DNA from 4 places in the Alteromonas sp. P256 genome. Region 1 is predicted to be linked to each of the others. Evidence: predicted binding sites of a transcription regulator. Region 1 holds the regulator's gene; each other region holds the start of a gene.

Region 1 (8,141 bases):
GGCTATATTTCGCACTACTTAATTCACGTAAGCTGCTCTTTTCACGAGTGCCATGCTCAGAAACGTTTTTCTCAGCTTTCAATGTAACGGCATCAATCACGTCGTTATCTTGAGGCAGCGGTATCGAATCGTTAACTAACCGCTCCTCAGTAATATGATGAGAAGCTTGCTCAAGCAGCTTAGCTGCCCGTGCGGTTGCGTCGTCAGCCTCTATAGGCTCTTTAAGCAAACCATCTAAATACGCTTCCATCACGTCTTCACGTGCAAACGGAGACTGCTTACTCATCGCTCATTATTTCCCTAACACTTCAAGCAGTTTGCCGTAGGCCGCAACGCCTCGTGTTTTCGGATAGGCCGCTGAAATGGGCAATTGGACCAAGCTGGCATCTCTAAAATGCGTATCAACCGGGATAACGCCTTCCCAAACACGCTCACCATAATCGCTCATTAAGCGCTTACGCGATTCAAGCGCCGCGTTTGTTCGTTTATCAAACATGGTTGGAATAATGCAAGTGTCAAAACTTTTGCCCAATGAGCGCCCCATTATTTCCATTGTACGAATCATTCTATCTAAACCTTTTAACGCCAGGTATTCGGTTTGTGTCGGCACGATAACCTTGTCACACGCTGCCAGTGCATTCACCATCAACACACCTAACACAGGCGGGCAGTCGATAATGGCCACATCAAATTCGTTGTCGACTTTTGCTAGCGCTTTCTTAAGCACTAAGCCCATGCCCTGTTCACTCCCCATGGTTCTATCAAGGGTAGCAAGCGCCATTGTTGCCGGTAGCACATAGAGATTATCTATTTTGGTCGGGCACAGACAATCTAGAACGTTATCGGCCGTTAAACTGGCAGACTTAATAAAAATGTCGTAAACCGAATGACTTAGCGCTTCAGCATCGATACCAAAATAGTAACTTAACGATGAGTGAGGGTCGGTATCAATGAGTAACACGCGCTTACCTTGCTGCGCGAGCAAACCGCCTAAACTCACGGTGGTGGTAGTTTTACCTACCCCACCCTTTTGATTTGCTACTGTCCATACCTTCACGACATAAAGTCCACTACACGATTAATACACTAACGCATTTCAGAAAGAATGCAGTTGCTCATATCATCAACATTGATATTTTGCGTTGATATATTCGCCACGGCAACCGCTTGAGGCATGCCGTAAACCACACAGGAGTCTTGATCCTGGGCCCAAATTGTAGCGCCTTTCTCTTTTAACTTTCTACAGCCCTCGCGCCCGTCGGCTCCCATACCGGTAAGAATTATCCCCAATACGTCGCCTGAGAAAGCCCGCTCTAACGAACTAAAAGTGAGATCAACACTTGGCTTGTAGTTAACCTTATCAGCACTGCTAGCATCGACAATAGCAATCTTTTTTTGCCCGCCCACGGTTTCAATGAGCATTTGTCTACCGCCAGGGGCCAAGTAAGCCTGACCAGGCATTAAAATGTCTCCGTGTTCAGCTTCTTTCACGCCTATTTTACAGTTTGCATCTAACCGCTGCGCAAACGCCGTCGTAAAAGTGCCAGGCATGTGCTGAACTAAAATAATGGGGTACGGAAAGTCTGAGGGTAGAGGCATTAGCACTTTTTGCAGCGCTACCGGGCCCCCCGTTGAAGCGCCAATGGCAAGACACTTATATCGTTTACCCGTTGCTTTAACCGAAGAAACCGTAGGCTGCTTCGCCGCGTCTTTATGACCCGACAGCAAACCTGACGTTTTGAAAAAGGCCTGTTTCGGCGCATTAGGAGGTAATCTTCGGGTTTCCTCAGATCTAAACGTGGGGCGTTTCAGCCCTATACCCCTGCGCGCAATCAAACGAACTTTAGTACACAACAGTCGCGTCGCATCTTTTCTATCTTGCGCTATATCTTCAAATTTCTTCGGTAGAAAATCGAGTGCACCTGCTTCTAATGCATCTAACGTAGCTTGTGCCCCATGATGGGTTAACGAAGAAAACATTAAAATAGGGATGGGCTTATTTTCCATGATGGCTTTAACCGCCGAAATGCCGTCCATAACGGGCATTTCAACGTCCATCGTAATTACGTCGGGAGATAACTCTTTAATTTTATCAAGGGCATCTCTGCCGTTTCTAGCTTCACCTACAACCTCTAACTCTCTATCTTCGTCGAGTATTTCTCTTACTCGACGACGATAAAACGTTGAGTCGTCCACGACCAGGACTTTAAAGACCATGGATTACTTTTCCTATTGTTTGTAAACCAGCTTATTATGGCTTACGAGCATACCGCTTCAGAAGGCTTGGAATATCTAAGATCAACGCAATACCACCATCTGAGGTTATTGTTGCGCCTGCCATTCCTGGAGTACCTTGTAGCAGCGCATCCAATGGCTTGATTACCACTTCTTCTTGCCCTATTAATGCATCGACAACAAAACCAACTTGTCGGGTACCAACTTGCACCACGACAACATGCCCTTTCTCTCTCTCGATAGACTTAGGCCCTCTGATTAGCCAGTCGCCAAGGAAAAATAACGGAATGGCTTTAGAGCGAACTATCATTGTTAACTGTCCATCAACCGTATTGGTCTTTTTGATGTCCATGTTAATTATTTCACTGACAGAGCCTAGAGGTAATGCGAAGGTTTGCTTACCAATTATAATCATCAGTGTCGGCAAAATAGCTAAGGTAAGTGGGACTTTTATCTCTAACCGAGTGCCCTTACCAAGCTGAGAGTCGATATTTACCGTACCATTAAGCTGATTTATCTTAGTTTTCACCACGTCCATGCCAACGCCACGACCAGAAATATCGCTAATTTCCGTTTTCGTAGAGAAGCCCGGTGCAAAAATAAGATTAAAAGCTTCAACATCTGACATTCGCGCTGCAGCGTCAGCGTCTAGCACACCGCGACTGATAGCAATTTCTTTTAATTTTTCAGGGTCCATGCCCTTACCATCGTCTTCGATGGTAAGTAAAATGTGATCACCTTCCTGCGATGCAGATAGCTTAACCGTTCCCATTCTTGGTTTGCCAGAAGCTGCTCGGTCATCTGGCATTTCCACACCGTGGTCGACGGAGTTTCTCACCAAGTGAACCAGCGGATCAGCAAGTGCTTCCACCAAGTTTTTATCTAAATCTGTTTCTTCACCTTCAAGCTCAAGGGTGATCTCTTTTTTGAGGCTTCGCGCTAAATCACGAACAACCCGTGGGAAACGGCCAAAGACTTTCTTAATTGGCTGCATCCGAGTTTTCATTACCGCGCCCTGTAGGTCTCCAGTAACCACATCTAAATTAGCTATTGCCTTAGACATGCTCTCATCGTTGGTGTTTATACCGAGGCTTATCAATCTATTACGAACCAGTACCAGTTCGCCCACCATATTCATGACTTGATCTAAGCGTTTAGTATCAACACGAACAGTGGTTTCAGCAGGCGGCGAACTAGCCGCCGCTTTCTTCTCGTCTTTCTTGCCAGCATCTTTAGTTACAGGGGCAGCAGGTGCTGCTTTACTGGGCGCTGGAGCAGCAGGTGCCGCCTTAGCCACAGCGGGTGCAGATTGCTTTGCTTTTTGTATGGCATCAGTTGCCGCTTTGTCAACATTGGGCTCTGGTGCTTTGGTATCTGAGGCGCTTTGAACGGTTGGGCCTTGCCCTGAACCGTGTAGTTGATCTAGAAGCGCTTCAAATTCATCGTCAGTAATCTCTTCATCACCGGAGGCTGAAGCGGATTGTGGAGCTGGCTTGCTGGGCGCAACGCTTTCTTCTGCGGCGCTAAACTTGCCTTTGCCATGAAGGTCATCGAGAAGCGCTTCAAACTCATCGTCGGTAATATCATCGGCATTGCCCGAGGATACATCAGGGCTTGTTATATCAGGGCTTGGCGCAGCAGGTGCTTTCGCTTTGCTTTTGGTGTCTGTGGAAGATTTGCCTGGAGACGATTTGCCAGGGGCAGAGGAACCGTGAAGTTCATCAAGTAGAGCCTCGAATTCGTCTTCACTGATCTCATCAATATCCCCACCAGAGCTTGCTGGCGAAGGTGACTCATCTACAATATCTAATTCAGGTAGGGACTCAGGGCCAGATTCAGGCTGAGTGCTTGAAGCAGTTTCATCGGTGTCAAAAATATTTTCGTCCGGTGACTCTGGTTTGCTCAGCTTGTGAAGAGTATCTACAAGTTTGGCGTCAGCAGGCTCTAATGGCTCTTGAGATTTTACTCGCTCAAACATATCTACAACAACATCTGTGGCCTGCAGAATAATATCCATTAATTCCGGCGTCAGCGTACGCTGGCCATTTCTCATAACATCGAAGACGTTCTCGGCACCATGACAAATTTCAACTAACTCGGTGAGCGATAAAAATCCCGCTCCGCCTTTAACTGTATGATATCCGCGAAAAATTGCGTTCAGCAAATTCGCATCTTCAGGATTGTTCTCAAGATCAACGAGCTGTTCTTGTAATTGTTCAAGTATCTCTCCAGCTTCAACTAGAAAGTCCTGTAGTATTTCCTCGTCAACATCAAACGACATGCGCCCGCTCCCCTAAAAACCTAAGCTCGACAGAAGATCATCAACATCATCCTGGCCCGATACAACATCATCACGCGTTTCTGCATCGATAATCGGACCCTCTGCTTTCACACCTTCAGCCTTATCGGCCTCAGCGCTTAATGGTTTAGTTTGTTCTGAACTATCCCGCTCGCCAAACATGGTAAGCATGTTGACTAAGCTCTCTTCAACTTCTTTTACTAAGTCGATAACCCGGCGGATAACCTGACCTGTAAGGTCTTGATAACCCTGCGCCATTAATACTTCAGTTAGCAATTGTGTAAGTTTAGCCGACTGCGAAGCACCATCTTCTAACAATTCATCTAAGTCTTTACATAAAACCTTGAAATCGCCCACCTCAATCTGGCGAGTCATGAGCTTTTTCCACTCAGGCATCACGCTGTCAATGCGAGAAGCTAGCAGTTCAGCAATAGGCATACTCGCCTCTACCGCATCCATGGTAGTGTTGGCAGCTTTCTCGGTTTCTTCGATAACATAAGTTAGGCGAGATTGCGCATCGGGAATATCGTCTGTCGCTAAATTCTTTATGCGATCGTCTATTTGAAAATTGTTGAGCGCGTCATGAAGTTGGCGCGTTAGCTTTCCTACTTCAGCGAAAAGCTCTACATTCTCTTTCATTGACGCCGCTTCAAACAGCGCATTGGCCGACGCATTATCACCAGCCTCAAGATAAACAACGAGTTGCTTAGCTTCTTCTAATGAAAGTGGAACGTTTGTATTCGTTGTCATCCAGTAAACCTCGTTTCTCTGGTGAGCGTCTGGATCAACCTAAACGTTCGAATATTTTATCTAGCTTTTCTTTCAATGTAGCTGCAGTAAACGGCTTAACTACATAGCCATTTACGCCTGCTTGCGCAGCGGCAACAATTTGTTCTTTCTTCGCTTCAGCGGTTACCATTAGTACCGGCAAATGCTTCAGCTTGTCATCAGCGCGAATTGCTCTAAGCAAATCAATACCCTGCATGCCTGGCATGTTCCAGTCGGTTACAACAAAATCGAAATCACCTTGCTGTAGCATAGGTAACGCCGTATTTCCGTCGTCCGCTTCCTGGATGTTTGCGAAACCCAAATCTTTTAATAGGTTTTTAATGATACGTCTCATGGTTGAAAAATCATCGACCACGAGAATCTTCATGCTCTTATCCAAAATAGCCTCCAGTGAGGGGTTAATTGTTGTAATTTCTATTCTTCGTCAGCTCGCCACGACTTCATTCGAGATTTGAGTTTTAACATGGCCTGACTGTGAATTTGACTCACTCTCGATTCACTTACATCAAGAACCTCACCGATTTCTCTTAAGTTCAGTTCTTCATCATAGTATAAAGAAAGCACTATCGCTTCTCGCTCCGGTAACGTGGTGATTGCTTGCGCAAGTGCCTTTTGAAACGCCCCTTGCATAAGGTCTTCTAGCGGTGCATCACTACCTCTGCTTTGCTCGGTAGTAATCACATCCTCCGACACACCTAAATCTTCAATCCCAACTAATTTACCTGCGTTTACCTCGTTGAGCATTTGATGATAGTCCTGCAAGCTTACGTTTAGCTTAGCAGCAATATCAATATCTCTTGCATCTCTCCCTGTTTCGCCCTCTACACGAGAGATGGCGTCTGTAATGGCACGTCCATTTCTATGCACCGAACGCGGTGTCCAATCACCTTTGCGAATTTCGTCTAACATAGCACCGCGAATGCGAATACCCGCGAAGGTTTCAAAACTTGCGCCTTTAGAACCGTCAAAGTTTCGAGCAGCCTCTAGCAAACCAATCATGCCAGATTGAATAAGGTCATCAACGAGAACACTGGCAGGGAGTCGCGCAATCAAATGATGTGCTATGCGCTTCACAAGAGGCGCATGTCGCTCTACCAACTGCGACTTATCAGTTTGTTGTTGATAAGCTGCCGCCTTACTATTCAACGCTGATTCCCTACTGCTTTTTCTGCAATTAATTGCTCAATGAAAAATTCTAAGTGGCCACCTGGCTGAGCAGGTATTGGCCATGATGCCGCTCTATTTGCTAGCTGGCTTATCGCGACAGCAGCAGGTGAGCCTGGATAGGCATCGACTATAGCAGTTTGTTTTCTAACTGCACGGCGAATATTTTCATCAAACGGTATTGTTGCGACTAATTCTAGCGCAACATCTAAGAAGCGCCCTGTTACTTTACTCAGTTTACTAAATAATTCTTGCCCTTCGCGCACGTCCCTCACCATGTTCGCTACCACTTTAAAGCGAAACACACCATGCTCGCGATTAAGAAGTTTTATAAGCGCGTAGGCATCGGTGAGTGAAGTGGGTTCGTCGCACACAACAACCATGATGTCTTGAGAGGCTTTTGCAAAGCTGAGCACCATGTCGGAAATGCCCGCGGCAGTATCGACGAGCAACACATCAATAGGCGTGCGAAGTTCACTAAACGCACGTATCAGCCCCGCATGCTGCGTTGTTGATAGCTCTGCCATCGACTGAGTTCCCGATGTCGCTGGCGCAATTTTGATACCGTGAGGGCCAGTAACCAGTACATCGTCTAGCGTGCACTCGCCGGACAAAACATGAGATAAGTTCTTTTCGACGCGAAGGCCTAACATGACATCTACGTTTGCCAACCCTAGGTCGGCATCAAGAACCATCACACGTTTACCTTGCTTAGCCATAGCAATTGCTGTGTTAAGCGTAATATTTGTTTTACCTACGCCACCTTTGCCTCCGGTGACGGCGATAACTTTGATTAACCGTGATTGCTTCATTTTTCTTAAGCTACTCGCTTGGTCGTCAATCATACTACTTATGCTGTTTTAATATCGTTGTTATTACTAGTATGATCCAAACCATATTTTTTATAAAGCTTTGCAGCAGCGGAAACTAAAGATTTCGCTTCTGCAATCTTAATGTCTTCAGGTACTTTCTGACCGTCGGTGACATAGCTAACCGGTAACTGATACTCGACTGCCGCACTGAGTACCTCTCCTAAAGAATAGCACTCATCTAACTTTGTGAAAATACAACCACTTAGTTCGATGTCGTCATAAGCCTTAATAATACGCTGTAATGCAGGGTATTGTGTATTTGCCTGCGCGACTAAATATTTTTTCACTACGGGCATCTGACCGTTGTCAAAATGCTTTATTTGCTTAATTAACCGACTATCTCGTTGGCTGAATCCAGCCGTATCAATCAATACTAGTCGTTTATGACGAAGTTGGAACAGTAAATCTGAAAGTTCTTCACTTGATTGCGCTTTTCTCACCGTACAGCCAATGATTTTACCATAGGTTGCAAGTTGCTCGTACGCCGCAATACGATAAGTATCAATAGTGATCATTGCCACTGAATCTGCGCCATACTTTTGTGCATAGCGAGCGGCTAATTTCGCCACTGTGGTTGTTTTACCCGTACCCGTTGGTCCAACTAGTGCAACAGCACCCTGTGCGGTAAGTATATCGTTACCTGTTACATTTAATCGATTAGCCAATAGGTTAAGAAGATAAACCCAAGCATCTCTTTCGTTATAGTGTGAAGGCGTGTAACTGATAAGTTGCTTAGATAATGCTTTGCTAAGCCCCATATCGGTTAAGCGTGCTATCAAATA
Region 2 (8,141 bases), on a different contig from region 1:
TTGTTGACCATTGCAGAGGGTGTCGAAACTCGAGAGCAAGCAATCTATATGATTAAACTTGGCTGCGATGAAGCCCAAGGCTTTTTCTTTGCCAAGCCAATGCCGTTTGACCAGTTAGTTGAGTTACTAAAAAACACAAGACTACCTAGAGACGAAACTTAAAGTCTGAAACTCTTACAACGATCAACACGCCCTAGGCAATTAAATCAGCGACAGTTTTTTGTAAAGTGGGTACTGTTTGAGTTTCAAACCAGGGGTTCTTCGCCAGCCAGCGATTGTTCCGTCCAGATGGGTGAGGCAGCGCTATAACGTTGTCGTGCTTTGTTTTAATGGCTTCGGTTAGCGTTTTATATTGTGGTAAGTAGTACTGCTGCGCGTAACGTCCTATTAAAATGGTGAGTTCGGGTTGTACGAAATTAAGCAGAGACTCATGCCAGGTTGGAGCACATATTTTCATAGGTGGCGCATCTGCGCCATTCTTATAACCTGGAAAACAGAAGCCCATAGGCATAATGGAAAACAGTTCTGGTTTGTAAAACGTTTCTTTATCCACGCCCAACCACTGTCGCAGGCGCGTACCGCTAGGGTCAATAAAAGGGATATAGTTTTTGTGAGCCGTTAACCCTGGCGCTTGACTAATAATAAGCACCTTTGTGCGTTCCGCTAAAGATAAGATTGGGCGTGGCGGATGAGATAGTTCACTGGCACAAAGTGAACACGTTTTGGCTCGGTGTACTAAGTGTGCAAATTCAGCCAACTTTTTCTCCAAATTTTTCACTTTGTCATATTAATGTCACAAAGCTATGATGCAGATTGACTACTTCCCATAAATAGCGTATTCTTATACTAACAGTACAATAATGTACTTAAGGAGAAAAGACATGCGTAAAGTAGTATTCAGTTTAGCCCTTTTAGCTTCATTTGGCATAGCGCATGCGGACTCTGGTAGTGACCAGCTTTTCGATTGTATGGACGCTAAAACGTTCGAAATGAATAACCAATGTATGGCCAACACAATTGGCAACAACATTAGTTTCCGTAATGCTCAACAAGAACTTGTTAATATCGCGAGCGAAAGCCAAGGCGATTATGCGATTGCCACTATGACATTCGATCAAGAAAAAATGCACATTGACATTGTTGCACACAAAGAGTCGCTAAATGCGCTTGCAGCAAACAGAAATTAAAATGAAGTGTTAATAAGAGAAGCCGGCATTTGCCGGCTTTTTTTTGTCTAAAATATTCTGTTTAAACCATTGATAGCCGCAACCCTGTAAGCTTCTGCCATTGTGGGGTAGTTAAAGGTGGTATTCACAAAGTAATCAATCGTGTTGCCTTCGCCCTTCTGCTGCATAATTGCCTGGCCGATATGCACAATCTCAGACGCACGCTCACCAAAACAATGAATTCCCAGTATCTCTTTAGTTTCACGATGGAACAGTATTTTCAAGCTACCGGTTTGGGTAGATGCAATCTGAGCTCGCGCTAGGTGCTTAAATTGAGCTCTCCCCACTTCATAGGGCACTTTCGCTGCAGTAAGCTCTTGCTCAGTTTTCCCAACTGAACTAATTTCGGGAATAGTGTAGATACCTGATGGAATATCGGCCACCAAAGAGGCGTGAGTTTTACCAGCTAGCATTGCTTCAGCTGCAAAACGGCCTTGGTTATAAGCGGCAGACGCTAAACTAGGATATCCAATCACATCTCCAACAGCATAAACATTATCCACGTCGGTCTGGTAATTTTCATTCACTTTGAGCTGGCCCCTGCTGTCACCTTTTAAGCCGATATTCTCAAGCTTTAAAGTATCAGTATTACCCGTTCTTCCGTTTGCAAACAGCAAACAGTCTGCCCTCATCCGTTTACCAGACTCTAAATTAAGAATGACGGAATCGTCTGTTGTCTCTACCGACGCATAGGTTTCGTTATGACGTATAAGTACACCGTTATTCCATAAGTGATAGCTCAGCGCATCTGATATTTCTGTATCGAGAAACGATAGCAGGCGATCGCGCATATTAACTAAGTCTACTTTCACACCCAGACCGCGAAAAATACTCGCGTACTCCGAACCAATAACACCTGCACCGTAAATGATTATAGATTTAGGATCGTGCTTAAGTGATAAAATGGTGTCTGAGTTGTACACCCGTGGGTGATTGAAATCGATATCTTTAGGGGTGTAGGGGCGAGAACCCGTTGCTAGTGCAAATTGTCCAGCCGTAACAATGTCTTTCGACCCGTCTTCGCGGGTTATCTGAAGCGTATGTGCATCGATAAAGCTGGCTTCGCCGTGAAATAAGGTAACGCGATTTCTGTCATAGAATGACGACCTTAATCGGGTCTGGCTGTCAACTACGCCGCTAGCATGTTTCATTATTTCTGAAAACGTTAAGCTTCTGCTTAAATGATTGTCAGCAAAGAGGGGCGAACTGTTATATTCAATTAAACGACTTACCGAATGGCGAAGCGCCTTTGATGGGATAGTTCCCCAATGTGTACACCCGCCTCCAACTGCCTCATAACGCTCAACAACCGCCACTTTTTTACCGGCTTTCGCTAGCTGCATTGCAACCCCTTCTCCGCCAGGGCCTGTGCCAATAACTATTGCGTCGTAATGATACGATGGAGTTTTTTGCTTTGCTGCCATGTTGTCTTCCTGTTTAAGTGTGAACGCGTAAGGATTGTATGAGCTGCTTTCATTGTATCTCACTCACACCTTACTACTACCTATACAAATAACTCTAGTAGTAAATAGCACATAAAAAAAACCACATGCAACGAATTACATGTGGTTTTTCATTTCAGTTGTAATATAGAGGTGGTTAAGCCATTTGCAAAGAGAGCGTTTGAAGCTGCAGCCACTTCTCTTTTTGAACTGCAAATGAATGCTTCAATTCTTTGTATTTATACGTAAGCTCTAAACCTTCGAGTGTGCGTTGAAAAGATTTCTGCTTCACTCGCATGATGCGCTTTTTCGTAGAGTAATAATCGCTCATGCGTTGCATAAGTAAATCGTACTCCTGTTGAATGGTATTCATCATTTCATCGGCATTTGGAAGCATCGACACTTTTTCGCTTGCTCGTTGAAGCTGCATTGCCGCCAGCGCCTTTTCTATGCGCTCTTCAGGAACCTTTCGTAGGTTTGTGGTTAAACCAACAAACGACAGCCCGCGAATCAGCCATTTTGTCGGATCGAATTGATACCAACGAATGCCGTTGCGATAGTCATATTCAAAGATATGGTGATAATTGTGATACCCCTCACCAAAAGTGAAAAATGCCAGCAAACCATTATCTCTTGCTGTGTTCTTATCGGTATAAGGCTGGTCGCCCCAGAAATGAGCAAGTGAATTGATGAAGAACGTAACGTGGTGAACAAGTACCAGTCGAAGTACGCCAGCGATAAGGATCATGCCCATTACATCACCGTTCAACCAACCCAACAGGCCAGTTATTCCGAAATTAGCCACTAATACTATGGGTAGGTAATAGTTATGTTGCCACATTACTACTTTGTCTTTCTGCAAGTCTTTGCAGTTGCCATAATCGTCGTAACGATTAGATTGGTACTCGCGAAGCATCCAGCCAATATGAGCAAACCACAAACCTTTCTTTGCTGAGTACGGGTCGTTGTCATTGTCGTCTACATGACGATGATGGACTCGGTGATCTGAAGACCAATGTAATATGCTGTTTTGCAGCGCCATTGCACCGCCAATCGCTAAAATTACGCGTACTACGACGTTCGCATCGTATGTTTTATGTGACCACAGGCGATGATAACCTGCAGTGATCGACATACCGGTAAAGTAAAATAAGAAGATAGCTGCGCTTATTTCGACCCAGTCTATTCCGCGATGCGCCACCCATAGTGGGGCACCAATGAATGCAATCGCACCGGATATAATAAATACCAGTACGTTCGTTAATATAAGAGGAGGTTTTTTCATTTTTGACTACTTGGCTTACAACTGTTCGCTAATTTATCGTTTTATGCATTCTCAGGCAAGTAAAACTAGGTTAAGTTCTGCTAACCTAGCTAAACTTTAATTATTATAGGCCAGTTCAATTATTCTTAAACTTGATGACAATGTTAGGACACTATTATTACGTTAGCGTTTTGTATTTGTGCTAAAACACTGACGTTAATGTAAAATGCTGTGCAAAGTTATGTTTCGTCTTTAAGCAGACAATGGGATAATCTAGCAAGTAATGAAGAAGTGGTATTAACGTGAGCCGACAAGAGCAAAAATTAAAAACCCGTCAAAATATTATTCATGCAGCATTTTCTTTGCTTGATGAAAACAGAAGCTTATCAGCGATTAGTCTTCGAGAAGTGGCGCGAGAGGCGGGTATTGCACCTACTTCCTTTTATCGACACTTCAAAGATATGGACGAACTTGGTTTAACGTTGGTTGACGAGGCGGGTTTAGCGCTAAGGCAATTAATGCGACAGGCCAGGCGACGAATTGCCTCTGGCGGTGGTGTTATTCACACATCCGTTGAAACCTTTATGGAGTTTATTGCGGCAAACACCAATGTGTTTCGATTGTTATTGCGAGAGCATACGGGTACGTCGTCAGCGTATCGACTGGCCGTATTCAGAGAGATTCAGCATTTTATTGACGAGTTAACCGATTACATTATTGAAAAGCAAGGTGTTGAGTATGCATCGGCGCATATACAAGCCGACGCGATGGTGAGACTTGTTTTCAGCGCAGGAGCAGAAGCCCTTGAGGCTGATGATAAGCTGCGCGGCGAAATAGGGGAGAAAGTGAAAACGCAATTGCGATTTGTTCAACTCGGAGCAACGATAAAAAGATAAGGCATTAACAGCGCAGTCTCTATCAATACCTTATCTTCAACCCATTACTTTCTCGTTAGCAACACGCCGGCTTCAATGTGATGGGTAAATGGGAATTGGTCGAATAGCGCCGTTTTAGCCACGGTATGAGTGGTGCACAATAACTGCAAATTATCGGCTAAGGTCTCAGGGTTACAGGATATATAAATAATATTGTCGTAATCTTGGATCATTTTTAATGAATCCTCGTCTAGCCCTGCACGAGGCGGATCGACTAACACGGTAGTGAAGTTATAATCGCTAAGTTCAATACTTTCCAAACGACTAAAAGTACGCTCGCCTCGCATGGCTTGAGTAAATTCTTCTGCCGCTAATCGTACTATTTTTACATTGTCTAAATGGTTTTGCTCAATATTGTATTGGGCGGCGTTTACCGAAGGCTTCGCTATCTCGGTACCAATCACATTATCGAAGTGGATGGCCAGAGGAATTGAAAAGTTACCTGCACCACAGTACATTTCCAGCAGATCGCCGGTAAGCGGCTTAACGCAGTCCAGTGCCCATTCAATCATATCGCAATTCACTTTGGCATTGGGTTGAGTAAAACTATTCTCAATATGCTTAAACACAAATTCGCGGTTATTAATGGGCAGCTTTTCGATTACAAAGTCATTCCCAACAATAATCTTTTGTTTGCGGGCTCTACCAATAATACTGACTGCAGGAAAGAGTCTAGATAAGGTATCTCTAAGTGCGTTTGCCTCGCGTTCCCACTCGCTGTCTAGCTGTCTGTGGTACAGCAAACTTATGACTAATTCTCCTGATAGTGCAGACAGGTAATCGATTTGAAACAGTTTTCTACGCAGTGATTCACTCGGGCGTACTATGTCTAAAAGTGCCGCCATGGCTTTATTTATTGCCTCACAGGCAGGTTCAAACGTATCTACGCGGTATTTTTCTTTTGTTTGCTGATCAAACATAATATGGAAAAGATCGTCACCGTCGTGCCAAACCCTAAATTCGGCTCGCATTCTGTAATGCGTAGGTGATGAGGGAAATACTGACAATGATGGTGCATCAAATGCAGAAAGCAGCGACCCAAGACGAGCTACTTTTTCGTCGAGTTGTAATTGGTACTGCAATAGGTTGGTATCTGACGTCTTATTTTCCATCAATTGTTCTCCATCAAAAGCTATGGGCTAACATCTACAAGAGAAGTCGTTACAGATGTCACTTCTCACAAGGACGCGAATTGTAGAGGCTTCTATAATATGTGCAAACCTAAATATTAAGCGTAGTAAAATATTCTGTATTAAAATTAAACAATATTGAGTTAGTGCCGATAAACTATATGAGGATAGTGAGGATCAAATTATGAACGTGGGTCAAATTAAGGCTTTTATGGGCGATCAGAAGGCCGATCAAAAGACAGCAGTTCATCCTAATGAGGCACTGAAAAAGCAGCTTCAGCAAGATGGATTGCAACAGGCTGCTGAATTAGCTAAGCAGCAGGCATCAACAGTTTCCGTAAATAGCACGCAAACGAGTATTGGTTTGCGGGTAGTCAGCGGTAGTCTTAGTCAAACTCTTGAGATTGATGGACAGAAGCCAAAAGAGCTGGCTGATAAGAAAGTAGAAGAAAAGAACAATAGCCTATTCGATTTCGAAAAAGTGGCTAAGAATGTAATGCGCTTTGTGGGCGGTGTTATTCGCGGTGCTGCTGATGGTGGTGCGAGTGATGAAAAGCTTAACGGTCTGTTTAGCCAAGCAAGAGAAGGCGTGAGCAGAGGCTTTGCAATGGCAGAAAAAGACCTAGCAGGCTTCATGAACGAAGAGCTTGAAAACGGTATTAGTAAAAGTCGCGAACTTATCGATACGGGTATAGACGATTTAGAAACCGATATATTCAATCGACAAGGTGTGGAGGACGGCAATGTAGCGCGAGTATCAACACTTGCCGCTGCGTCGGTATCTAATGAGCAGTCAGGACAATTGTCTATACGTACAAAAGACGGCGATGAAGTCACCTTTAGCTTTGAAAGCTTGCAGTCATTCCAAGCTAGTCAACAAACGTCGTTTCAAACCCAATCAATCAGTGATGGGTCTGGTGATGGCGCTACAACTAATGTGTCTGCACAGCAAACGACGGCGTTTGAATATTATGAACGAAGTGGAATTAGTTTTTCCCTGAAGGGAGAATTAGATGAAGCTGAAATGAAGTCTATTGCTGATTTGGTGGGCCAAGTTCAAGACCTGGCAGATACGTTCTATAAAGGTGACGTTGACAAGGCCTTTGAAGAGGCACTGAGTTTAGGCTTCGACGATAAAGAACTAGTGGGTTATGCACTGCAGCTAAATAGGTCTACTCAAACTGACGTATTAAAAGCTTATGAAAACATACAGCATTATAACGAAGATAAGGATGAGCGTAGCCAGTATGGTAATGTAGTAAGCCCAGTATCTCAGTATTTAGAAAAGATGATGAATACGTTTGAGAATGCCGAAAGTACCTTAGCGTCTAATGAAGATTACAACGCATTAATAGCAGGGCTCATTAGTAATATGGAAGACGTTCAGGTGCCAGACCTGATTAGTGCGATAAATAGATTTCACACATTTAATCAGACATTGTTAGATGGATTGCCACAGGCAGATATCAATACGGATAGTAATGAGCCTTCTTCTAAGTCATAGCTAAACACTGGTAGGTAAAAACTAACAGATAAAAAAAAGCCTGGTTCAAACCAGGCTTTTTTATTTAAGCGTGTTCGACTTTCTCTTTCGCCGGTCGCACTTTTAAGGTGCGTTCTTGGAAAGTGGAGTCGTTGGTTTTTTCAATAACAGAGTCTACATCTTTCGCTACTACTTCTATAAAGCCGTAACCTTTCCGTTTACCTGTTTTGCGATCTTTCATTAGGCGAACCGATTGAACTTCCGCATAGCTACTAAAATATTCTTTTACTGCGCTTTCATTTGCACGATACGGCAAGTTACCGACGTAAAGTGTTTCAACAGCATCTGAACTGATAGCATCGCCATCTGAAGAAGGTGAGCTTTGGATAAGTGAAGCTAGCCAAGGCGTAACTATCCCGCTGATCAGAAGTGCAGCAGAGACAGTCAATGGAACGTGAACGTCCATACTCGCTGAAGAAAATAATAAATAACCTGCGATTGCAAAAATGGCACTAATAATAGTGCACTGAATAAAGCCTACTTTCATATAACTACCTTTCTATTGTTTTTTTGGGTTGAAGGCTGTTGCTAGTTTACTCATTTGTAACAAATTGAACAATAAAATGTGAAAAAACTAGTCTAAAGACGCATAAAACTAACA
Region 3 (8,141 bases), 120 kb from region 1:
ACTCGTGGACGATATCGCGAAGATACTGTCACCATTAGGCATTATTCGAGGCGGCTCTGATATTGCAGGCGGAGGCCCAGATATTATTCCACTAGCAGCGAAGGGCGTGCCCACTATCAGACTGAATCAGAATGGTCGTGATTACTTTGACTTACACCATACACCTGATGACACGCTGGATAAAATCAATCCTCACGAGCTCGCGCAAAACATTGCAGCGTATGCAGCTAGTATCTATCTCTTGGCAGATACAGACGTAGACTTGAAAGGCGCAAAATAGCATCAAGACACGAGATAACAGTTAACACGGACGTTGGCTGTTGTATTCCGTGGTTTCTCTTTGCGGTTTCTCTTATGCGTTTATTCCTTCGAACTTTTAACTACGCGCTTCTAACACGGGCTTCTAACACGGGCTTCTAACGCGGGCTTTTTGGAAGTTTGGCTTATGAGTGTGTATTAAGCACTTTTCTCGAGCTAGGCTTGCTAATCAAATACGAATTTAATCAACACTGAAAGCGTTATGAAAAGTTCAATAACCAATTAAGGTAGGCTCTAGTTTCTTTCTTAGAACTGAATTCAATATGACGTTTGCTGTTTACTTCGGTAAAAGCAATGCTGTTTTTATAGACTGAAATATTGGAAATTGGAGTTTGTACTGGGGAATTTTTTAAAGATTGGATGTGCAAATTAATTACTTCTTTTATCATTATTATATTGTTGTTTTTAGTATTCCTTTTGTGGTCAGCAATTGGTAGTAAGAAATTTCAAAAACTTTATATTAGGCTCTCATAAGAGAGCCTAATCACTTCAAAGACTCTAAGCGTCTTTTAGCTTATCGAACAACAACGTTAGCTGCTTGTGGGCCTTTTTGACCTTGTTCTACTTCGAAGCTTACCGCTTGGCCTTCAGAAAGAGTTTTGAAACCGTCAGAAGCGATTGAACGGAAATGTACGAATACGTCTTTACCGCCGCCGTCTTGAGTTAGGAAACCAAAACCTTTTTCTTCGTTAAACCATTTTACTGTACCGTTTACAGAATTAGACATAATATATACCTTTTAAAAAATTGATGTTTGAGTGGTGAAATCACCGATAGCGATAGACATAAACGAGCTAGTAAAGCAGATGTATATCTATATAAAACTTCAATTGAAGGAATAAAAGAGTGGTACAAAGCAGTATTAGGTAAAGCGTAAAACATATCTAAAGCCCGCGTAAGATACATGCAAAGCATGGGCATGTCTAACCTTTTCACCATTGATTTTCTAACCTCACCCCAAAAAAAGCCAAATAAAATAGCAAGTGACTGTTTTACATCGCTTTTATTGTACTTTTTCATGTGATTTTTATTTGACTTTAATTTCACCTCGTTTGAAAAAATCTGTGATTTACGTTTAAAACACTCTTATTTTCGAAAATTGAGAGAAAATTAGGGTATGAATAAAGGCCTGCCGTCAATAAACCACTCATTTTCTTATCGGATTATTAGGGCATGCCCAAATATAGACCGTTCGATTTAAACCCATCGATTAAAACCCAGCAATTTACACTGTGTCTTCAAGTATTAACAATTACCTATTACCCTTAATCAAAAGTGTTTCGATGACGTATCAATAAGTTATCAATAGAAAATAAATAAAAGGAACGACTATGAGAATGCTTCACACTATGCTTCGCGTTGAAGACCTAGACGCATCACTTCACTTTTACACAGAACTAATGGGTATGCGCCTGTTGCGTCAATCTGACAATAAAGACTATGAGTACACACTCGCATTTGTGGGTTACGGCGATGAGGAAGATTCTACCGTATTAGAGCTCACCTATAACTGGGGAGAAAATACCTACGATAAAGGCAACGCTTACGGCCACATCGCTATTGGCGTAGACGATATTTATGCATTTTGCGAAAACCTTGAGCAAAATGGCGCTGACGTTTACCGCAAACCTGGGCCAGTAAAAGGCGGCAATACCGTTATTGCCTTTGTCCGCGATCCCGATGGCTATGCCATTGAATTAATAGAAGGTCGCTAGTCTTATTCAATCCAATTACAGTTACCGCTTTTTTTGAAAGCGCTATTTATGACTGTGTAACTGATAAATAAAGCACCCCGAATATACAATTCTTTTGGAGAATTCTTTTGAGTCTATTGATGAACAATCGCTACGGGATTTCGTTGTTTTTATTTTTCTGCTTAATGTCTTTGCCTTTTGCTGAAGTATCAAAAGCACAAGGCCCATCAGCTGGGCAAAGCCCAGAAAAGATAAACAGCAAGGTAAGCAGCAGGGTAAAAAGCAATGAGGAAGGCACAGAAAAATCCGGTAAAAGCCAAGCCTTTGAATTTACTGTCATCGCTCATCGGGGCGCCTCTGGCTATTTGCCCGAGCATACCCTTGAAGCAGCGACGCTTGCTTTTGCACTTAACGCAGATTTTATTGAACAGGATGTTGTGATCACCAAAGATGACATTCCCATTGTGCTTCACGATATACATTTAGAAACAGTCACTAACGTAGAGACTGTCTTTCCTCAAAGAGCGCGGGAAGACGGTAGATTTTATGCGCGGGATTTTACATTGGCAGAGTTACGCAGGCTAAACGTGCACGAACGAGAAGATAATAAACAGAACAGAGTGTTTCCTACCCGCTTTGCCGCCACTACTTCCCGCTTTACGATTGCAACCCTTTATGAGCACTTCGATTTAATAAGCGAACTCAACCGTCAGCTTGGCAAAAACATAGGGGTATACCCAGAAGTGAAATCACCTGCTTTTCACTTAGCTGAAGGAGTAGACGCAAGCCGCATTGTTATAGACGCGCTTCAAGCATTTAATTTAGACAGTGCACAAAACAACAGCTACTTGCAATGCTTTGACTTTAATGAAGTGAAAAGAATTCGCAGTGAGTTAGGCTACAAAGGCAAAGTTGTTATGTTAATTGGCGAAAATGATTGGAAAGAAAGCAGTACTGATTACACGTGGATAAGAAGTGCAGAGGGAATGGCAGAAGTCGCTAAATACGCAAATGGTATTGGGCCTTGGGTACCTCAGCTTTTCAATCAAGACGACGCAAAGAGTAAAAAAATTGAAGCTGCAAACTGGGTAACACATGCACACAATAATAATTTAACCATTCACCCTTACACCTATCGTCAAGATGCACTGCCACCTGGAATAACAGGTCCGCACTTACTAGACGCGTTGCGCAACATAGTTAAGGTAGACGGCATATTTACCGACCACGTCCCTCCTGTACTTGCATGGCGTGAACAAAGGCGTTCAAACGTTGATGGCGCTCAATAACGCACTTGTAACTTCTAACGGCTAGCTCACAGCAAATACATCGTAGCTAGCCAATCAGGCAATGATACTGTGGGGGCTCTGTCAGGACGCTCTGTTAGGGAGCTCTGTCAGGAAAGACTGTCTGGAAGCACTATTAATTAGAGCTTATCAATAAAAGCCGCCCACATTAGTCAACGGCGGCTATGACTTAGAAAGTCGTACTACAACTCGTCGATTTTGCGCTCGCGACTCTCTTGTATCATTAGGCGCGATAAAACGCTTTTCACCATGGCCGGTTAGCTTAATACGATCGTCAGGCACGCCAATAGCGGTAAGGTAACTTTTAACCTCATTCGCCCTTCTAATAGAAAGCTGCTCGTTGTTCCAACGACCGCCATAGCTATCTGTATAACCGTCTAGCAGCACGAGCTCTAACTCACCATCTTCTTTCAGATACTCGCCTATCATTGTCAGTCGCTTTTGCGAGTACTTAGTCAACTCTGTACTGGCATTTTGATAAGATAATACTGTGTAAGCTATATCATCGAAGGTATAAGGAAGCAGGTTAGAAACACACTGAACGAATTGTCTGTAAACGCCGGCAAAATTACTTGCGTTCAGCGCCACACTCACTTTGTCGTACTTATTATACCAATCTTGGTAATAGATAGTGGGCCAGAACCCTTTTTCGAGCTCTGAAAGCATGGTCCATGCCGCATCTTGCGGCAAGTCGCCGTTGTACTGCTTTCTCATTGTCATGTCCGCAATTGTTTTTGGTGCGACACCCGGCATCCACTTTGGAGGCACAGAGTACACCGCAGCAACATCAAAACGATTGGGCAGCAAATGCATATCAAGCTCGAATTCCATATTCAGCTGTTTAGACGCCACGCTCGTAAACATGGCATCACCGTATCCAGGCAGCTCATGATTTAACGTACACTGCAAACGCGATTCTGTATCGACTTGCCAGTTAGACGTTTCCACTGTTGCTGAGTATTGGCGCATGGCCGCATGCGCTGCTGTCGAGCTCATCACAACGGCCGCGGTGACGACTAGCATGCAAATGTAAGAGAACCCCGTAAACGAAACTCTTCTTTTAAAATTCCACACTATTTTAGATATCGATAGCATAACGAAAACCCAGAAAATTAAAATTTAACAACGCAGCAACGCGCTTTTAAGAACTTGCTTCAGTGCTTAATTTAATACCTGATTTAGCACCTGTCTTAGCACCTGCAAATACGAACTATAAATAGTATATCGCCTTAAGCACAAAAAAGTTTAGACGTGATTTATTAATTTACATTCTATTGGAGCGCACTACCCTTTCTAATACCGAGCGTCGCGATTTTCCAAGTAGTGAAGAACGGGTGATTAACAACGCTAACGCCGCAGGTTTATAAATTGCGTAAAAAAGTACAGCGCTAATTCGTGCTAGCACTTGCCTATTATCCTTGCGATAATCTCGTTTTATTGTTACCCGTGTCTGCGATTATCCTCACGACACATCACATTCACTTGTCTTGAAAAGAGAATCTATGTCTTCAACCGCAATGCCTACTTTATCTCAGCGTTTCAGAGGTTATTTTCCCGTCGTAATTGATGTTGAAACAGCGGGTTTCATCGCTGGAACTGATGCGTTGTTAGAGCTTGCTGCTGTAACGGTAAAAATGGATGAAAATGGTCTGTTACACCCAGACGAAACCTTTCATTACCACATTGAGCCCTTCGAAGGCGCAAACCTTGAACCTGCCGCGTTAGAATTTAATGGTATCGATCCAAATTGTGCTCTACGAGGTGCTATTGAAGAAAGCGATGCAATGAAAGACTTATGCAAAGGCGTTCGCAAGGCGCAAAAGAATGCCGATTGTCAGCGCTCTGTCATTGTGGCTCATAACGCCGCCTTCGACCAAGGCTTTGTGAATGCAGCCATAGCCCGATGCAATATAAAACGCACGCCGTTTCACCCTTTTGTCTCTTTTGATACAACAAGTCTTGCAGGTTTAGCGCTTGGCCAAACGGTGCTAGTGAAAGCGTGTAGAGCTGCGGGTATAGACTTTGACCAAAACGAAGCACACAGCGCGCTGTATGATGCACAAAAAACCACAGAGCTTTTCTGTTATATGGTAAACCGTTACCAGTCACTGGGCGGTTGGCCTCTTGCTGAAGAAGAATAATCCGGGGGCTTGGGCGTGCTAGTAAAGTACGCCTTATCAAGCACGGTAGATAAAGGCAGTATGGATAAACGAAAGGACTCAGTAAACCATTAGTCGTATTTAATGAAAATTATTCTCAACTAGCCTTGCCAAAAGCACGAATAACAATTATTATCATTTACAGATTCATTTGGAGTATTCGATAATGTTTGTATGTATGTGCTACGGTGTAACCGATAAAAGTATTCGTGCTGCTGTTGAGACTAACGGCGTAGGCAACATGCGTGAATTACGTGAGCATTTAGAGCTTGGCTCTCAGTGCGGCAAATGTATCGGCATGGCTCAGCAAATTATTGACCAAACGATCATCGACGAATCCCTATTCAAAAACGTAGGCTAATAATCGCTTCGACGCTTCGCAAACATCAATCGATAGCGAGTAACAAACCATAGTGAGTTTCAAATCATAGCCAGCAGCATTGAGCCCGCCTTTTTCATTTCACTACTTAAATTCAAACTCCAAACCTGCATAGAAAAAGTTTCCGTTTATACCGCCCGGCGTAGTCGGCGGATATAAAGCACCAACCTCTCCCTTGAAAATATTAGTATCTGGCAACGTATTGAATAAGTTTTGCGCCCCTACTGTAAAACGAGTTTCCTCTGACACTTGCCACGAAAACTGCGCATCCATGGTCAGTCTAGCACTACCGTATATATCAAAGCCTGCAGATGCATCTAAGTGGTCTTCATAAAATGAGCCAAAATAGTTTACGCGCCATGTAAATGCGAATGACGAAATAGCTTGTTCAAGGGTAATGCTTCCCCTGTGGGCCGGCAAATTATCCTCTAACATGCGTATCCGCGCATTGGTCAAATTTGGCGTAAGCTGAAGCGCGCCATCGACTAATGCGGGGTATAACGTCACTCGCTCTACCTGTGTATCGGTCCAGTTGTAGGCAAACAGCAGATTGTTTTGCCACTCTCCTGTGGCAAATTGATAGTTTACAACAACATCAACGCCCTGTGTTTTAGTATCAAAATCGTTAGTAAAATATTTTGCAGCGTTGTATTTAGCGGCATCAGGTCGACCATCGGCAATAAGTGCACTAATGTCATCTTCTGTGAGCGGAATAGCTGATGTAGTGCTGATCCTATCATCTAAGCGAATATTAAAATAATCGACGGTGGCAAAGAAATACTCACTCACGTGCATTACCGCACCTACACTGAAATTCACCGATTCCTCTGGGGTCAGCGGTGTTGCGCCAAGCTGTACGGATATTAAGTCTGTAGGCGGCAGTGTGGCTTGGTCTTCTAGCCCGTTGGGGCCGTATGCCGTGGTCACGTTAATAACATTGCTCTGCCCTACCGTGGGCGCTTTAAAGCCTGTATTCACTGAGCCTCTTAAAGCAAAAAGATCGGTAAGTTTGTAGCGGGTACTCAGCTTGCCATCAAATGTAGTGCCAAAGTCACTAAAGTGCTCAAGGCGTGAGGCAACACCAAATTGTAGTGCTTCGGTAACGAAAAACTCAATATCGGCGTACATAGCCCAATTACTGCGGCTCCAGTTTCCAGCAGACTGAGGCTGATAGCCGGGAAAACCGTTGGAGCCAATTGAAAATCCCTCGTTTAAGCCTAGCGGCGGCTCAAATGCATAAGGCCCGGCAATATATGAACTCTCATCGCCTGCTTTTTGAAAATAGGTCTCTTTTCGCCACTCTATGCCAAGCCCAATACTCACAGGATCGTCGAATACAGTCTGAATTAACTTTGAAAAATCCAAATTGAGCGTGCGTTCGACTTGCGACACGCCGCCGGGGTCGAATGACGTAGGAGAAAGTGGACCTAAGGACGGATTCACCGTGTTGGAAATGTCATAGTCTATATTGCTGTAGCCCAAACTCGCGCTGACATCGAAAGCCCAATCGTAAGGGAGCTCTTTTTTAAGCCCCACAGCTAGTGAAGCATCTTCGATGGTGCCACCAAACCTTGGTGTAAATCCACCTGGATAAAGTTCGTTAAATGCAAAGCAGTTTGCGCCAAGCTCTGTACTGTTATCCGCAATCTGCTCGTAGGCGGCATTTTGTAGCACATTGTTATCCGTGAGGGTAATTGAAGGACACTGTATGCCAGAATCGATACCATCTAAGTCGGCAACGATTAATCGCCGTGCTCCGGTTACAGTATCAGTGCGGCTAAACACCCCGTCCCGTGTTTGGGGATTGCGGTAGTAAAATCCCCCCGATAGCTTTCGAGTAGCTGCAGTGAGAAAACCGTATAAGGACGTGGTGGAAGACGGACTATAACCTGCGTTAATAGCGAGCTTCATATCGTTGTCAACATCAAGCGCTCCCCATATTTGCGCGGGATCTTGAATAAAACCATTACCTTGTTCCATCAGCGCTATAGCGTCGTCTCTCTGCACCGAGCGCGACGTTCCGCCCTGTTGACGATATTCACCAGTGACATTGATAAAACCAGTGTCGCCCAATGCAAAGCCCCGGTTACCCTGAAATTGGAATAAAGCACCATCTCCCTCGCCATAGGCACCTGATTTCAAGGCAAAGCTTCCTCCTTCCTCATCATCTTTAAGCACAAAATTAATGACGCCGGCAATAGCGTCTGAGCCATATTGCGCTGATGCTCCATCTCGCAATACTTCCACCTGTTTTAACGCATACGCTGGAATAACTGAAATATCG
Region 4 (8,141 bases), 470 kb from region 1:
GTAGTGGATGAAGCACACCATCTGTCTTGGTCGCAAGAAGCGCCGTCGAAAGAATACCTCTGTGTTGATGCGCTCGCCCAAAACACGCCTGGGGTGCTTCTTCTAACGGCTACACCAGATCAGTTAGGTCACGAAAGTCATTTTGCTCGTCTGCGTTTACTCGACCCTGCACGCTTTCACAGTTACGAAGAGTTCTTAACCGAAGAATCGCAATACAGTCGGCTTGCCGATGCGGTTGCTCCGTTATTGTCAGACGCTGAGCCGAACGAAAAACAGCGCGCTACCCTTTGTAACTTTGCACCTGACGTTATGGAACACGCTGGCGACCTCACCAGCTCTAAAAATAGACATGAACTATTACACCAACTCATAGACTGCCACGGTACAGGCCGTATGCTGTTTAGAAACCGTCGCGCCAATATTGAAGGCTTCCCCGAACGCAAACTGTCTGCCTACGAGCTTGCCATGCCACAAGAGTATGAAGCGGCCGTGAACAGCGACGATTTGCTCAACGCGCTTTATCCCGAACGTGTGCCAAGCGTGGTAAACAGTTGGACTAAACTTGACCCCCGCGTTAGCTGGCTAGTCGATTTCATGCAAGACGTTAAACCAGAGAAAATATTGCTTATTTGCGCCAGCGCCCGCACGGCGCAAGAACTCGGTGAAGTTATCCGCACGCAAACGGGCATTAGACACAGTGTGTTTCACGAGGGCATGAGTATTGTTGAGCGCGACAAAGCCGCTCATTATTTTGCTGATGAAGAAGATGGCGCACAAATTTTGCTATGTAGTGAAATAGGCAGTGAAGGGCGTAACTTCCAGTTTGCCCACCACCTAGTGCTGTTTGATTTACCCATTACACCTGATTTGTTAGAGCAGCGTATTGGTCGCTTAGACCGAATAGGTCAAACGCAAACCGTGAACATTCATGTTCCCTATCTTGCGAAAAGCGCACAGCACGTATTGCTAGATTGGTATCACGAAGGCTTAAATGCGTTTGAAAAAACTTGTCCCACGGGGTCTGGCGTGTTTGACGACGTTAAGCCGTTACTGATGAGCGCATGTCTGCACCCTAGCGATATGACGGCAAGAGACGAACTGATTAATTTAAGTATTAAACTGAACAGCCAGCTAGTTGCTCAGCTAGAAGCAGGTAGAGATCGCTTACTTGAGCTTAATGCCTCGGGTGAAGGCCGAGTTGAAGCACTATTAGAGGACATTATTGCCCTTGATAGTGAGCAAGACCTATCCCGCTTTATGGGCCGTGTTTTTGATGCTATTGGCGTTCAGCAAGATGAGAAAGGCAACGATTGCTTTATTCTTATGCCAACAGAGCAAATGGTGAGTCAGCTACCTGGGTTGGACCCTGAGGGTATGACGGTAACCTACAAGCGCCGCGTAGCGACAACATTAGAAAACGTGCAGTTTTTAAGTTGGGACCACCCTCTTGTTCACACCGCGATTGACGTTGTCCTTACTGATGTACACGGCAAAAGCAGCATGGGCTTTATTGCTGCCCCCGACCTGCCTAAAGGTGCTTATTGGATAGAAGCATTGTTTGTGCTTCATGCTCAAGCACCGAAAGCTCTCCAGCTAGGCCGTTTTCTTCCGCAAACGCCAGTACGCATATGCCTTGACGCCCAAGGAAACCCTGTTGATTTAAGCTTCGATGTAAAACGAAAAGTAGGGCGAAAAATATCGTCACAATTGCTAAAAGCATTACAGCAGCCCCTTAGCATTGCGATAGAAAATACGCGAAAACTGGCACATCAGGCAGCAAATCAAAAGCTACACGATGCGCTTAACACTATGCACACCACGTTAAACGGTGAAATACAGCGATTAAAAGACTTACAGAAGCGCAACCCTGCCGTACGCGACAGCGAAATTGTGTTTATTGAGCAGCAAATGAGTGCGCTAGATAAAGTTATTCAAGGTGCCGATGTGCAGTTTGATGCCATTCGTATCATAGTGAATAATCCGTAATGGCCAATCCATCGTTTGTTTACAACCCGCCTTACACGCCGTATCTCGACTTCCTGTACCGAGATGACTTTATGGTGGTTGCCCTTAAACCCAGCGGGCTGTTGAGCGTACCAGGTAGAATAGAAGCGCATAAAGATGCGCTTATTACCCGGGTTAACAAAGTTCTGCCTACCGCTACCGTGGTACACAGGTTAGATATGGCGACTTCTGGCATTATGGTGATGGCACTGACTAAATTTAGTCATCGCGCTATCAGCAAGCAGTTCGAGCTTAGAGAAACGAAAAAGCGCTATTTCGCCAAAGTATACGGTCATGTAGACGACGACAGTGGAGAGATAGATTTACCCCTTATCGTCGATTACCCAAACCGACCAAAGCAAATGGTGGACCACGAACGGGGAAAGCCATCGGTAACACACTTTGATGTGATAAACCGAGCACATGATAGCGAAAATAAGCCTTACTCTCTGGTTGCGCTTCGCCCCATTACCGGGCGTTCTCATCAGCTACGCGTGCACATGCTATCACTTGGCCACCCCATTTTAGGTGATAGACTATATGCTCACGACGCCGCATTATCCATGGCACCACGTCTGCAGCTTCACGCGGAAAGTTTAAGTTTAAAACACCCAAAATCGAACAATTGGCTCAACTTTCAAAGTACTATTCCATTTAGTGACTATAAGCCAACGCCTTTAACCACGTTTTCATCGGTAAAGCTTTTCGGGTAGAAGACTTTTCAGGCAACAAGCTTTTTAGGAAGCAGTCTTTTTAGGAAGTAGGCTTTGTAGATTAAAAACGTATTCAAAAGATTCTCATTGAATGAAGGACTGCCTAGACAACAAACTTGCTGGTTAAAATACGCTTTGGTGTTTAGATTTTGATGGTTTTGCCGATACAGTGTTATCTAATTGCTATTGTGAGCCGAAAGGTTTTTTGAAACATGCGTAAATGTATTGCCTCCATATTGTGTCTGCTTGCACTGGGCTTTTCGCCTAAAGCAGCCTTTGGCGATTACTTTACCGATATCAGTCACGGGTTTGCGTTAGGCGAAGTACAAGAGCTTTTGGTGGGCGAACGTGTAGCACCTATTATCGAAGTTGAGCCTCAAACCCCGTTATCACAAGGCGTTGCCATTATACTGGTTGAGCCTTTTCTCTCCAGCTTTTCACTCTCTCAAAGCAAGGAGCTTGCGGGTTATCTTTCAGAGAAAGGGTGGCGCGTCGTCATAAGCCCTTTTAACCTCAATATGCTGCCTACAAAATCTGGCATAGAATCAGCCAACACTTCTGAGCAAGAGGCTGATGATCAGGGGGCTAATAATCAAAGCACTGGTAATCAAAGCACTGGTAAACAAAGCACCGATGCTCAGGCGGCAGCAGATCCAGCAGCAGAGCAAGCGCCTGCCAGCAGCGGACAAAGTAGTAGCGTTATTCATCCGCGAAGTACAAACCTCACTCAATACTTTGATTTTGAACAAACGTCAGACAAGTTAACTGAGCAGCTTATTGCCTTAAATAACCGATTGCAGAACGTGCAAGGCTATCGGCTAGTAGTTGCGCAAGGTATGCTAGCTGCTACATTTTTGGACGCCACCAGCAATGATGTGGCATTTGAGCCAGATAGCTTAGTCACGATTTCCCCTTATTGGCCAGAGGCCGATGTGAATAATAGCATTAGCGATTTAGTGGCGAATTCTTCGTTTCCCGTACTCGACCTTTCTATAGAGGGATTGAGCAATTGGGAAAACAGTACGGTTGTGATGCGCAGAAATCGCGCCAAAAACAGCTTAAAACTGCATTACCGACAAGTGCGACTTCCCTTCTCAAATTCAGTCTTTAGTCTAAATGAAAATCAGAAAACCCCATACATACAGCTAGTTGCGAATAACACCATTGGATGGACTCGCTATTTAGGCTGGTAATTCTGAAGGCCTGCTATTAGTCTAAAATAATCCGCATATCAGTTACCTACCGATACCGTTGTAAAAAGTGTCGCCCAACCTAGAGCAGTAGTAATGTAATGAACTATAATACGCTAAGTAGTAGAACAACGGTTTGAGCCTTATGACTGTCAAAGACTTCGTTGATGCCAAGTCAAAACAACTGTGTTTTTACCTGAATGCTTTTTGGAATGAAGGCCTGCCGGTTGAAGAGCTAGAACTCTTTTTTTGGGACTGCATGGAAGAATGGGGTCAGGTGAACTGCACACTTACGCAGCCTTACACGCAAAAAGAGCGCGTGTTTTGGCATGTGCTTCACCAAATTCACTATTGGAATGAAGAGAAACTGAACAACGACACAATCTTAGTTGATGAGCTGCGCACCTGTGTCGAATTTCTCGAGCACGCAGGCACGTGTCCCATAGACTGTGTGGGAATAAGGCCTTAGCAAGGCCTTACCTCCTGTCATTCTTTTAATTCTGGAAAAAACCTGCACACATCAATCACAAAACAATTCCCCCTACTGCTTCACAATTTCTTTTCCATGAGCACGTACACATTTTTAAAGAATCGATATCAAAATTAGGCACCTGCAAACACGATTTCACATGTTGCCATTTCATTGATTACGTGGCTCAATACCAAGCCTTAAAGCATCATTAGGCAGTATTTTGTTAAGCGCAATAAAAACATATAACGACAAACGCTTTTTGAGTATTTTCTGTTTCGGGATTGCCAGTGGCTTTCCTTGGATAATGATAGGCTCAGTGCTGTCTGCCTGGCTAAAAGATGACGGATTGTCGCGCTCAGCAATCGGCTTGTTTGGCATTATCTTCGCCACCTATTCAATTAACTTTCTTTGGTCTCCGCTGGTCGATAAGTTAAAGCCACCAAGATTAGGTCAGCGCAAGGGATGGATTTTTTCCATGCAAATAGGCATTGTCTTGTGCTGCCTTGCGATGTCTCAGCTAACCACAACGTCTCATCTTTTCTATATTGCATTAGTCGGTTTACTCACCGCTATTTTCTCCGCCACGCAAGACATAGCCATTGATGGCTTTCGCATAGACTGTATTGCCGAGGACGATAAAGACGGCATGTCGGCTGCATCTTCGGTGGCAACCGCGGGTTGGTGGACAGGCTATGGGGGCTTAGGTGCTATTCCTTTTTTTCTCGCCGATCTTACCGATTGGAGCTGGGCTAATATCTATCTATTGCTCGGCGTATTAATGGGGTTACTCGCTATCGCTACGCTACAAGCCAAAGAGCCTGATATCGACAGGAGTGCGCTGCTTAACCACATGGATTCTGAGGGAACTGACGATGCCAATGCAAACGCCAGCGCTCAAGACAAGATTGCTCGCTGGTTAAAGAGCACGTTAATAAGTCCATTTTCTGAGTTTTTTGCCCGAAACGGCGTGAAGCTTGCGCTTTCCTTCTTGTTGTTTATTTTTCTATTTAAAATAGGTGAAGCCTTTCTCGGACGCATGAGTATTGTCTTTTATAAAGAAATTGGCTTTACCAACAGTGATATTGCTACCTACTCAAAGCTGCTGAATTGGTGGGTAACCATTGTATTTTCGCTGTTGGGGGGAATTGTAAACATACGCTATGGCATTTATCGCGGCTTAATGGTGGCGGGCATTGCCATGGCGGCGTCTAACCTGTTATTTGCAGTAATAGCACAAACAGGGCCTTCTACCCCTTTATTGGCCTTCGCAGTGATTGTAGACGGCTTTACGGGAGCTTGGAGCACGGTAGCCATGGTTGCGTTCATATCGCTACTGTGTAACCGCGCCTTTAGCGCCACACAGTACGCCCTAATGGCATCTTTAAGCGTGGCAGGAAGGACATTTGTCGCCTCTAGCAGCGGAATTGTTGTGGATAGTTTGAACGGAAATTGGAGCCTGTTCTTCATACTTACTGCGGTGATGGTGATACCCAGCCTAGTATTCCTCTACAGCATTCGCGAGCACATTAAAAACGTGCAGAATCCGCTAGCGCCGAAAACGTAAATCTTCTACTTACGAGGCGATTACTAGCACGACACATACTGACATTGTCGGTATAGCCGATACCGCACAAGTTATGCAGAATCTGGCCTACGCTGCATTTTCAGCTAGAGTCCAGGCTAGAACTCTAGCTTGGGCTCTAGCTAAGACTGAACCTCATGAACGCAATACTGATTACGTCCGCTTTCTTTCGCGCGATAAAGTGCTTGGTCGGCTTGTTCTAACCATACCATAGGGCTATTCAGGTTTTGCTCAAATTGTGCAAGCCCCAAGCTAACAGTGAACGTAATGGTTTGCCCATCGTGCTCTACTTCAAGACGCTCGGCAAGGCCTCGTATCCTCTCGGCAACATGGGTAGCACTTTCTAAGGTGGAGTCGGTAAGTATAATGGCAAATTCTTCGCCGCCGTAACGCCCTGCAAGATCAGTTTCCCTTACGCAGCGCTTGATAAGCGCGGCCAGCATTTTAATGACCTTATCACCTGCTTGGTGACCGTAGGTATCGTTGACCCGCTTGAAATGGTCGATATCTAACATCATTGCGGTACTGGGCTTGTTTCTGCGTTTTGACAGCTTATAAAGCTCTTCAAACCGCTCTTGCCAATAACGTCTGTTGTACAGCCCGGTTAAGCCATCTACCCGACTTGTAATTTTAAGCTCTTCATTAAGCTTTGCCATGCCTCGTTTACCAAGGGCCTGCTCTGTCACGTCGTAAACCAAAATACAGAACTTTTCTACACTGCCGTTATCGCCAACAAGGGGAAACATAGTGACGTTTTGATACATGTGCGACGCCGCACTCGTTACTGGCCTGCTGCAACCGAACTTAAATAAATACGGGCGCTGCTCCCAAATAATAAATACGGGACTTTTAAGACTGAAGACCGGATCTACTTTCGCTGTTAGCCACTGCTTATCTATTTCGGGAAAGTGTTCAAATAATGAGGTGCCCAGCAGCGACGATTCTCGTTTGCCGCTGTGGTTTGCCATAAATTTATTCCACACTTCAACTTCGAATTGCTTGTTGAGAATAACAATACCCACTTCGATAGAGTCTAATAGTTCATCAACAACATTAGGCGTGGAAGAAAGAGTAACACTGCTATGCATCGCTATTGACGCTCCCTGACGGTGTTCATTAATCGCGCATAAATTTGATTCATTGCATCGCCTGGAAACAGCAGTAATAAATCAAAAGAAATATCCTTGGCTTTTATGGCATAGCCAATTTCAACGGCCATGACTTTGCCCCATTGATGCACATTGTCACTTAACAGCGTAGAGAGGCCTTGGTGCTGTCCTAGCAATACGGGATGAGTGTGACTAAATGCCACTGCCAGCTGCTCTGACAGACCGTTTAAACAGGCACCAATGAGAATATTAGACACATCCATGAGTGCCTCAAGCTCCAGGTTTTCAGATGATGCAGAGGGAGCGTACTTCAGTAATTCAACGATATTCTGCGACTTCGTGTCGTTAAATATTACCAAGGCTTCGCCACTTATTCCCTCACTAACAAACCCTTTAGACACAGCAGAAACGCGATCGCTTCGGTTAATATCTGCAACGGCCATAGAGAGTTCGTTGCTCTCTATTAAGTTAACATTGGGAATAGGTAAATCGATAAACTCACCGAGCAGCTTAGCAAGGTCTTCACCTGCTCGCCCCATGGCAACGTTCACCATCTCGCGATAGGCGTCTAATTTCTCTTCTTCAGTAACTACCGCTTCGCTTTTCGCTGTCGCACTTGCTTTACCAGTGTTATTTTGGCTTGCGCGACCAGTGGCAAGGCTGTCTCCGCTGTAAATACCGTAGGAGGTAAGTATGTGCATAAGCTTAGCGTTATCAATGGGCTTACGGATAAAATCGATGGCGCCCAACGCCAGCATTCGCTCTCGTGCTTTTTCTTGAACATCCCCTGACACCACAATAACCAAACAAGGTAGATCTTCTTTGCGAATGATCTCCATCGTCTCGTAACCGTCCATCACCGGCATATTCAAATCTAAAAAAAGCACATCGCCTTTTCCCTCTCGAATTTGGGTTAAGGCATCTTGTCCATGTTCGGCAAACGACACCTCAACATCCCAACTATCGGGAATACTGCGGGCCATCTGACGCCTTGCGAAGCCAGAGTCGTCGCAAATCAATATGGGAGTACTCATTGTATCTCCTCAGATAGCGACGGGAGCTTTTATATGC

Evidence for each region. The regulator FliA, encoded in region 1, starts transcription of late flagellar genes. The targets are predictions, from matches to a motif close to CTAAAGNTNNNNNNNNNNNNGCCGATA.
Region 2: the regulator FliA is predicted to act here: its motif matches at 6,126-6,152, upstream of V7R39_RS15540 (DUF5610 domain-containing protein).
Region 3: the regulator FliA is predicted to act here: its motif matches at 4,542-4,568, upstream of V7R39_RS00525 (flagellar protein MotY).
Region 4: the regulator FliA is predicted to act here: its motif matches at 2,858-2,884, upstream of V7R39_RS03100 (DUF3530 family protein).

What each region holds. Positions count from the first base shown of each region.
Region 1 is NZ_JAZETM010000001.1:236,788-244,928, forward strand. Features, by position in the region: gene V7R39_RS01020 (chemotaxis protein CheW) at 1-286, opposite strand, end outside; gene V7R39_RS01025 (ParA family protein) at 293-1,057, opposite strand; gene V7R39_RS01030 (protein-glutamate methylesterase/protein-glutamine glutaminase) at 1,087-2,217, opposite strand; gene V7R39_RS01035 (chemotaxis protein CheA) at 2,252-4,516, opposite strand; gene V7R39_RS01040 (protein phosphatase CheZ) at 4,529-5,284, opposite strand; gene cheY (chemotaxis response regulator CheY) at 5,319-5,702, opposite strand; gene V7R39_RS01050 (RNA polymerase sigma factor FliA) at 5,738-6,469, opposite strand; gene V7R39_RS01055 (MinD/ParA family protein) at 6,466-7,332, opposite strand; gene flhF (flagellar biosynthesis protein FlhF) at 7,338-8,141, opposite strand, start outside.
Region 2 is NZ_JAZETM010000011.1:126,369-134,509, forward strand. Features, by position in the region: gene V7R39_RS15505 (bifunctional diguanylate cyclase/phosphodiesterase) at 1-162, shown strand, start outside; gene V7R39_RS15510 (uracil-DNA glycosylase family protein) at 194-769, opposite strand; gene V7R39_RS15515 (hypothetical protein) at 882-1,187, shown strand; gene sthA (Si-specific NAD(P)(+) transhydrogenase) at 1,235-2,650, opposite strand; gene V7R39_RS15525 (acyl-CoA desaturase) at 2,826-3,953, opposite strand; gene fabR (HTH-type transcriptional repressor FabR) at 4,235-4,828, shown strand; gene trmA (tRNA (uridine(54)-C5)-methyltransferase TrmA) at 4,873-5,979, opposite strand; gene V7R39_RS15540 (DUF5610 domain-containing protein) at 6,182-7,501, shown strand; gene V7R39_RS15545 (RNA recognition motif domain-containing protein) at 7,566-8,027, opposite strand.
Region 3 is NZ_JAZETM010000001.1:114,755-122,895, forward strand. Features, by position in the region: gene V7R39_RS00505 (M20/M25/M40 family metallo-hydrolase) at 1-280, shown strand, start outside; gene cspE (transcription antiterminator/RNA stability regulator CspE) at 833-1,045, opposite strand; gene gloA (lactoylglutathione lyase) at 1,650-2,033, shown strand; gene glpQ (glycerophosphodiester phosphodiesterase) at 2,141-3,301, shown strand; gene V7R39_RS00525 (flagellar protein MotY) at 3,482-4,342, opposite strand; gene rnt (ribonuclease T) at 4,822-5,460, shown strand; gene V7R39_RS00535 (bacterioferritin-associated ferredoxin) at 5,645-5,839, shown strand; gene V7R39_RS00540 (TonB-dependent receptor plug domain-containing protein) at 5,942-8,141, opposite strand, start outside.
Region 4 is NZ_JAZETM010000001.1:708,851-716,991, forward strand. Features, by position in the region: gene rapA (RNA polymerase-associated protein RapA) at 1-1,986, shown strand, start outside; gene V7R39_RS03095 (pseudouridine synthase) at 1,986-2,717, shown strand; gene V7R39_RS03100 (DUF3530 family protein) at 2,930-3,910, shown strand; gene V7R39_RS03105 (hypothetical protein) at 4,053-4,376, shown strand; gene V7R39_RS03110 (AmpG family muropeptide MFS transporter) at 4,600-5,943, shown strand; gene V7R39_RS03115 (sensor domain-containing diguanylate cyclase) at 6,084-7,049, opposite strand; gene V7R39_RS03120 (response regulator) at 7,052-8,104, opposite strand; gene V7R39_RS03125 (thymidylate synthase) at 8,114-8,141, opposite strand, start outside.